2 regions of the Pseudomonas sessilinigenes genome follow, and region 1 is predicted to be linked to the other one. Evidence: predicted binding sites of a transcription regulator. Region 1 holds the regulator's gene; the other holds the start of a gene.
What was found. Region 1 encodes sigma-54, which starts transcription at its own class of promoters, with help from an activator protein. Its sites were predicted from a motif close to ANTGGCATNNANNTTGCTNT; they were not measured.
Positions count from the first base shown of each region.

Region 2: the regulator sigma-54 is predicted to act here: its motif matches at 2,432-2,451, upstream of flgB (flagellar basal body rod protein FlgB).

Region 1 is NZ_CP027706.1:1,014,131-1,018,474, forward strand. Features, by position in the region: gene ptsN (PTS IIA-like nitrogen regulatory protein PtsN) at 1-375, opposite strand, end outside; gene hpf (ribosome hibernation-promoting factor, HPF/YfiA family) at 388-693, opposite strand; gene C4K39_RS04560 (RNA polymerase factor sigma-54) at 852-2,345, opposite strand; gene lptB (LPS export ABC transporter ATP-binding protein) at 2,528-3,253, opposite strand; gene lptA (lipopolysaccharide transport periplasmic protein LptA) at 3,253-3,798, opposite strand; gene lptC (LPS export ABC transporter periplasmic protein LptC) at 3,785-4,344, opposite strand, start outside.
Region 2 is NZ_CP027706.1:3,624,743-3,629,086, reverse strand. Features, by position in the region: gene flgE (flagellar hook protein FlgE) at 1-761, opposite strand, end outside; gene flgD (flagellar hook assembly protein FlgD) at 790-1,518, opposite strand; gene flgC (flagellar basal body rod protein FlgC) at 1,534-1,977, opposite strand; gene flgB (flagellar basal body rod protein FlgB) at 1,981-2,388, opposite strand; gene cheR (protein-glutamate O-methyltransferase CheR) at 2,643-3,470, opposite strand; gene C4K39_RS16705 (chemotaxis protein CheV) at 3,514-4,344, opposite strand, start outside.

The DNA of each region.
Region 1 (4,344 bases):
GAGCATGCTGGCGATCTGCCGAAGCAGTTCCAGGTGCGCATCGGTCGCAGCTTCCGGGACCAGCAGAACGAACAGCAGGTCCACCGGAGCGCCATCGATGGCGTCGAAGTCGATCGGAGCGTCCAGGTGCATCAGTGCGCTGATGGGCGATTCGCAACCCTTTAGGCGGCAGTGAGGAATGGCGATGCCGTTGCCAAAACCGGTGGAGCCGAGTTTTTCGCGGGCAATCAGGCTCTCGAAGACATCCTGCATCTCCAGATCGGGCACTTCACGGCTGATCAGGTTGGCAATTTGTTCGAGGGCACGTTTTTTACTGCCTCCCGGCACGTTCACCAGGGAACGGCCGGGGGTCAGGATGCTTTCAAGTCGGATCATGGGAGGGGAGTATCAGCGACCCGTGCCTTGGAGAAGGTGGAGTTGCTTTTCCTTGTGCTTTTTCAGTTGGCGGTCAAGCTTGTCCGTGAGCAGGTCGATTGCGGCATACATATCGTCATGTTCTGCATTGGCGACGACCTCCCCACCGTGAATGTGCAGCGTAGCCTCGATCTTCTGCTTCAGCTTCTCGACGGCCATGGTGACCTGCACATTGGTAATCTTGTCAAAATGGCGTTCCAGTCGGTCGAGTTTTTCGCCGATGTAGACGCGCAGAGGTTCAGTCACTTCGAGTTGGTGTCCACTGATGTTGACTTGCATACAGCTTCTCCTTCGTTGCCAGTGCATGACGCGGCAGGCCATTTTGCCTGCCACCTGGACCGTGTCTGAAGCCTGCTGCGCATCGATCAGGCGGTTTGCCTGGTCGCCGTTTGGCGAGCATTCAGACACACTCCGAAACGCTGTGGCCAGCCCTACGGCTACATCAGCCGCTTACGTTCGCTAGAAGGCGCGATCCCAAGGGATTCGCGGTACTTGGCGACGGTACGGCGGGCTACCTGAATACCTTGTGCCTCCAGTAAACCAGCGATCTTGCTGTCACTCAACGGCTTTTTCTGATTTTCCGCCGCCACCAGTTTTTTGATGATTGCGCGGATCGCGGTGGATGAGCATTCACCGCCTTCCGAGGTGCTGACGTGGCTGGAGAAAAAGTATTTCAGTTCATATATACCCCGTGGGGTGTGCATGAATTTCTGCGTAGTGACCCGGGAAATCGTCGATTCGTGCATGCCCACCGCTTCGGCGATGTCATGCAGGACCAGGGGCTTCATCGCCTCGTCGCCATACTCGAGAAAGCCGCGCTGATGCTCGACGATCTGGGTGGCGACTTTCATCAGGGTTTCGTTGCGACTTTGCAGGCTCTTGATGAACCAGCGGGCCTCCTGCAGCTGATTGCGCATGAAGGTGTTGTCTGCGCTGGTGTCGGCACGACGTACAAAGCCCGCATATTGGGCATTGACTCGCAGGCGTGGTACCGACTCCTGGTTCAGCTCCACCAGCCAGCGTTCGTTGTCCTTGCGCACAATGACGTCCGGGACCACGTACTCGGCTTCGCTGGATTCGATCTGCGAGCCCGGGCGCGGGTTGAGGCTTTGCACCAGTTCGATGACCTGGCGCAGTTCGTCTTCCTTGAGCTTCATGCGCCGCATCAGTTGGCTGTAATCGCGGCTGCCCAGCAGGTCTATGTAGTCGCTGACCAGGCGCTGAGCTTCGCTCAGCCAAGGCGTCTTGGTCGGTAGCTGGCGCAGTTGCAACAGCAGGCATTCACCCAGGTTGCGAGCACCGATGCCGGCGGGTTCGAATTGCTGGATGCGATGCAGGACTGCTTCGATTTCGTCCAGCTCGATATCCAGTTCGGGGTCGAAGGCCTCGAGGACTTCTTCAAGGGTCTCGTCGAGGTAGCCCTGGTCGTTGATGCTGTCGATCAGGGTCACCGCGATCAAGCGGTCGGTGTCCGACATCGGGGCCAGGTTCAGTTGCCAGAGCAGGTGGCTCTGCAGGCTTTCGCCAGCGGAGGTGCGGGTGGTGAAGTCCCACTCGTCATCATCGCTGCTGGGCAGGCTGCTGGCGCTGGTCTGGTAGACATCTTCCCAGGCGGTATCCACCGGGAGTTCGTTGGGAATGCGTTCGCTCCATTCGCCATCCTCGAGGCTGTCCACCGTTGGGGCGGTTTCCTGGTAGGAGGGTTCCTGGATTTCGGTATTGGGTTTGGACTCGGTGTTGTCGGCCAGGGGGTCGCTGTTGTCGAAGTCGTCGCCATCTTCCTGGCGTTCGAGCATCGGGTTGGACTCCAGGGCTTCCTGAATTTCCTGTTGCAGGTCCAGGGTCGACAATTGGAGCAGGCGGATGGCCTGTTGCAGCTGCGGTGTCATCGTCAGCTGCTGGCCCATTCTCAGGACTAGCGATGGTTTCATGGCAGGGGCTTAACACCTTAATTGCCGGCGCACATGCGCCATCCACTACAGGGCGCCGAAGCGCCAAACATAAGCAAATTATATGCCTGAAACTGAAGTGTTTGCCTAGAGCGTCGTAACAATAAACTTTGTAGGGATTTACTGTTTTCGGCGCCCTGGCTACTAGCCCAACACGTCAGCCTTTACAGGCGGAATTCGTGGCCCAGGTAGACTTCCTTGACCAGCTCATTGGCCAGGATAGTCGCAGAATCGCCTTCGGCGATCAGTTGCCCGTCATTGACGATGTAGGCGGTTTCGCAGATGTCCAGCGTTTCGCGGACGTTGTGGTCGGTGATCAGTACCCCGATGCCCTTGGCTTTGAGGTGATGGATGATCTGCTTGATGTCGCCGACGGAGATCGGGTCCACGCCTGCGAACGGTTCGTCCAGCAGGATGAACTTGGGTGCGGTGGCCAGCGCGCGGGCAATCTCCACGCGACGACGCTCGCCGCCGGACAGGCTCATGCCGAGGTTGTCGCGGATATGGTTGATGTGGAACTCCTGCAGCAGGCTTTCCAGTTCCTGGCGACGACCTGCTTTATCGAGTTCCTTGCGGGTCTCGAGGATAGCCATGATGTTGTCGGCCACCGACAGCTTGCGGAAGATCGAGGCTTCCTGGGGCAGGTAGCCGATGCCCGCGCGAGCGCGCCCGTGCATGGGCTGATGGCTGACATCCAGGTCGTCGATCAGCACCCGGCCCTGGTCGGCCTGGACCAGGCCGACGATCATATAGAAACAGGTGGTCTTGCCTGCACCGTTGGGGCCAAGGAGGCCGACGATCTGGCCGCTGTCGATGGACAGGCTGACGTCGCGCACGACCTGTCGGCTCTTGTAGCTCTTGGCCAGGTGCTGGGCTTTCAGAGTTGCCATTACTGGGCCTTTTGCTCGTCGGTTTTCTTTTTCGGCTGGATGACCATGTCGATCCGCGGACGGGGAGCGGTAATCGAGCTGCCGTTGGCGCGACCGGCATTGGCCACTTGCTTGACGGTGTCGTAGATGATCTTCTCGCCTTCGGTGGTATTACCGTCGTTGATGACCTTGGCCTTGTCGATCAGTACGACGCGGTTTTGCTGGGCGTGGTACTGGATGGTCACGGCGTAGGCCTGGACCGGCTTGGGATCGGTCTGCTTCTGCAGTTGCTCGAAGTAGGCCAGGTTGCCCACCGAGGTCACGACGTCGATTTCACCACTCTTGGCCCGGGTGATGGTCACGGTGTTGCCGGTGATCTTCATCGAGCCCTGGGTGATGATCACGTCGCCTTTATAGGTGGCTACGCCATTCTTGTCATCGAGCTGGGCATCGTCGGCCTGGATGCGGATCGGCTGTTGGCTATCGTTCGGCAGAGCCCAGGCGCTCACGCTTCCCAGTGCTGCGCCCAGACTGAGCAAAATAGGGAGGGTTTTAATGAGCCTCATACTGTCCTCTTACGTTCGATAGCAGGTCCATCCTGCCGTCTTTCAAATACGCTTTCATTCCCGTAGCCGTGGTCACGCCGTCGGCGCCGTCGATTCTAACGGCTTGCTCGGTTTGCGCATATTGCTTCTGTGGGAATACTGTCATGCGACTGCTGGTGATCAGCAGGTTGCGATTCTTCTCGTCAGTGCGCGAAACCCGTACCGAGTCGATGAGTTCGACCTGAGTGCCATCCGGGTTGACTTCGCCGCGTTCGCTCTGGACGTGCCACGGATAGGCGGTGCCACGGTACATGTGCAGGTCCGGCTGGGTCAGCAGGGTTACCTGGCTGGCCTTGATGTGCTCGACCTTGTCCGAGGTCATCTCGTATTGCAGCTTCCCATCGGGCAGGTACTGCACGCTGTGGGCATTGATCGCGAAATAGTCGATGGCGCTTTCATCGACCTGGACCACCGGCTTGTCGAGGAAGCGCTCGGGGCTGATATTCCAGTAGCCCACCGCAGCGAATAGCAAGGCAATGGTCCCGAAGATCAGTATGTTGCGAATCT
Region 2 (4,344 bases), 2.6 Mb from region 1:
ATGGAAGCCAGCTTGCCCGATGAGTCGAAGTTGATGGTGATCGGCGACTGCATTGGGTTATTGAAAGCCGTACCGTTCGGGTTGCGCCCCTCGACCAGGGTATAGGTCTGCCACTGGTTAGGACCGGTCTTGATCATGTACTGGTCCATGATGTGCTTGTTGCCCTGGGTATCATAGATCGGGGTACTGAACTGCTTGGTATAGGTAGTGTTGTCAGTAGGGTCGAACTTGTAGGTCGCAGCTGCCGTATTGATGACATCAGCGCTGGAGTTCAGGTTGATGGTCGAGGAGATCGCGTCGGTTGGCTTTGGCGGCAGGTTCGAGGTATCGATCCGCAGGTCGGTCAGCACGCCATTGATGATCTTGCCGTTGTCATCCACGCCATAGCCCTGCAGGCGGGCAGTGCCATCACTGTTGGTGATGTAGCCTTCCTTGTCGGTCTTGAAGGTACCGGCACGGGTATAGGACAGCGAACCATTGGTGCTCAGCACGAAGAAGCCCTGACCCTGGATGCCCATGTCCAGCACGTTGCCAGTGTTGTTGATATCACCGTTGGTGAACTGCTGGGAAACGTTGGCCAGGCGCACGCCGTTGCCCACCACCTGGGTACCGCTGCCCAGTTTGGTGGCCGAATACACGTCGGCGAACTCTGTCCGGGACGACTTGAAGCCGGTGGTCGCCACGTTGGCAATGTTGTTACCAGTCACATCCAGTTGTTTGCTGGCAGCGTAGAGGCCGCTAAGGCCGACGTTGAAAGACATATTCCACTCCTTTTGCCGCTAGTCGGCTCTAGATACCAATAGTTTGAACTTTGGACAGCCCGACCGGGCTGCTCATGCCTGCCAGGTTCAGCATCAACTCTCCACCGGTCTGACTGATGGTGACGCTGTTGACCGTGGCCGGCAGGTAGGTGACCAAGGCTGTGCCCTTGCCATCGATAGTCGTGCTGGCCTTGAAGCTGTAGTTGCCCGGCGCGGCCTTGGTCCCGTCGGTCTTGGTGCCATCCCAGACAAAACTGGCGTTGCCAGCCTTCTGGCTGCCCATGTCGATGGTCTTGACGATGTTGCCGTCCTTGTCGGTGATGGTCATGGTCACCGAACTGACGCTGGCCGGGATAGTCACCGAGCCCGTCATGCTCTTGCTGGTGTCGACCTGGGTGGTACCGCTCTGGACGATCACCGAACGCCCCACCAGGGAAGAGGCCTGCAAGGCCTGGGAGGACTTGTAGTTGCCCGTGATGGAGTTCACCGAATCATTGAGGGTGGTAATCCCCTCCAGGGTCGAGAACTGCGCCAACTGGGCAACGAACGCGCTGTTGTCCTGCGGGTCCAATGGATTCTGGTTCTTCAGCTGGGTCACCAGCAACTTGAGGAACGCATCCTTGCCCAGGGCCTTCTTGCCTGTGGCGCTGTTGGTCGCCGCGGCAATGCCATCGGCACTGGTATTCGCGGTTTTCTTCGACGAATTGGCCAACACATCCTTGAGGGATGGGGCGGTAGTGGTATCAGTAACGCTCATCGAATTCGCCCCTTATCACTGACCGAGGGTCAGGACCTTCTGCATCATGGTTTTGGCGGTATTCATCATTTCAGCGTTGGTCTGGAACGAGCGACTGGCAGAAATCATGTCGGCCATTTCTTCCACCACGTTGACGTTGGGGTAATAGACATACCCCTTGGCGTCGGCAGCCGGATGATTGGGCTCGTAACGGGCCTCGAGATTGCTTTGGTCCTCCACCACGCCCAGCACCTGTACCCCTTGGCCGGCGGCATCCTGGTTCTGGAACAGCGAGCCACTGTCACCGCCCTGGGCGTTCTGGAACATGGTGGCGAACACCGGGTGACGAGCGCGATAGGTCTGGTCGATGCTCGACGACACGCTCTCGGCGTTGGCGATGTTACTGGCAACGGTGTTCAGACGAGTGGTCTGGGCGCTCATGCCACTACCGGCAATATTGAAAACACTGGCAAGGGACATGGATTACTCTCCGCGCAGGGCTGCAACCAGCCCTTTGAATTTGCTGTTGAGCAGCGTGAAGCTGGCCTGGAAGTCCACCGAGTTCTGCGCATAGTTCGACTGCTCGAGCTGGGCATCCACAGTGTTCTGGTCGATCGAGGGCTGCATCGGCGTGCGATATTGCAACGACTCGTCGCCCTGGCTCAGCCCCTGGGCTTCGATGTGTCGGTTATTGGTCAGGTTCAAGGCAAAGCTGCCGTTCTTGGTCTTGTCGACCTGATCGGCGAGCACAGCTGAGAAGTCCAGGTCCCGAGCCTTGTAGTTAGGGGTATCGGCGTTGGCAATGTTGTTGGCCAGCACCTCGGCGCGCCTGGCGCGAAAGCCAAGAGCCTGTTCGTGGATACCGAGCGCTTTATCGAAGCTGATGCTCATGTCGGGAAACCTTTGGGAGACCTGATTTTTCGTTACCCTGAACTTAGCAAACTGCGTGCCAAGCCAATAAACCCCCATTTTCCGGGGCTTTCCCGGTAGTGACAAAGCGGCAAATGCCAGAAAAGCGGCAACGAATTTCCGCGAAGCGCCGGCAAAGCGGCAATCACCCTGCCTCCTCCCGCTCTCCCGACAACAAACGGCAGGCACAAAAAAGGAGGCTCGAAAGCCTCCTTTTTCATTACAGCGGTCGCAGGTCACTTCGCCTGGTAGATGATCCCCGGATTGCACTGCACCATCTGGTAATGGTCCGGCAAGCCATTGAGGGCTTCCGATGCCCCCAGGAACAGGTAGCCGCCCGGCTTCAATGTGCTGTGAATGCGCATCAGGATGTCCTTCTTGACCTCGGCCGAGAAGTAGATCAATACGTTGCGGCAAAACACGATGTCGAACTTGCCAAGACTGGCATAGCTGTCCAGCAGGTTGAACGAACGGAACTCCACGCGACTCTTGATCGGTGCCTTGACCACCCAGCGCCCCGGTCCCTTGGGGTCAAAATAACGCTGCAGGCGATCGGCCGAAAGGCCACGCCCAATGGCCAGGCTGTCGTACTCGCCGGTCTTGCAATTGTTGAGCATGGTTCCCGACAGATCGGTAGCAACGATCTGCACCCCCATCTTCAACTGGCCCATGTTGCTGCGCTCGAACTCATCGATGGACATCGATAGCGAATAGGGTTCCTGCCCCGAAGAACAGGCCGCGGACCAGATCCGCAAGCGCTGGTTGGGGTTGGCCCTAATCGCCTCGGGGAGCACCTTGTTCTTCAACACCTCGAACGGATAGGTGTCGCGAAACCACAAGGTTTCGTTGGTCGTCATGGCATCCACGACCATCTCGCGCAAGCCGCCACGAGGCTGGGTCTGGATACGCTGGACCAGCTCACCCAAGGTTTTTATACCTTGCTGCTCCATCAATTTGTTGAGACGGCTCGAGACCAGATATTGCTTGTTTTCCCCGAGCAAAATACCACAGGCTTTTTCCAGGAAGACCCGGAACTGTTCAAAATCCAAATTACCCGTAGACAATGCTGCCGCCTCTTAAATCTATGTCCACCAAGGGCTGTTGCCCTCAGCTGTGGTCTGCTGCTTTGATCCGGTCAACAACCCGGGATGCCAGGTCATCAGGACGGAACTTGGCAAGGAAGTCATCGGCACCGACCTTCTTCACCATCGCCTGATTGAACACCCCTGACAACGAAGTATGCAGGATGATATGCAGCTTTTGCATGCGTGGATCATTACGTATCTCGGCCGTGAGGGTGTAACCGTCCATTTCAGGCATCTCGATGTCGGAAATCATCATGAGGAATTCCTCCTCCGGCTTCTTCCCTTCATCCACCAGCTTGCGCAGGTAATCCAGCGCCTGTCGTCCATCGTTCAATGCCACTACCTCGACGCCCACGGTCTGCAGGCAACGAGTGACCTGCTTGCGGGCCACCGACGAATCGTCAACGGTCAGCACACGCAGGGAAATTGCCTTGTGCTGGGTCTCGACATCCACCACGCCGACCGAGATCGCCTCGGAGGTAGGCGCGACTTCCGCCAGGACCTTCTCCACGTCGATGATTTCGACCAGCTGGTTATCCACCCGGGTCACCGCCGTCAGGTAATGATCGCGTCCGGTGCCCTTGGGCGGCGGATGGATTTCTTCCCAGTTCATGTTGACGATGCGTTCTACCGAGCGCACCAGGAACCCCTGGGTCTTGGTGTTGTACTCAGTGATGATGACGAACGGGTTGCTCTGGTCCTGCAAGCCACCAGAACCCGTAGCCATTGCCAGATCCAGGATCGGAATGGTCGCCCCTCGAATATTCGCGACACCGCACACCACAGGACTGGATTTGGGCATCAGGGTCAACTTGGGGCACTGCAGCACCTCGCGAACCTTGAATACGTTGAT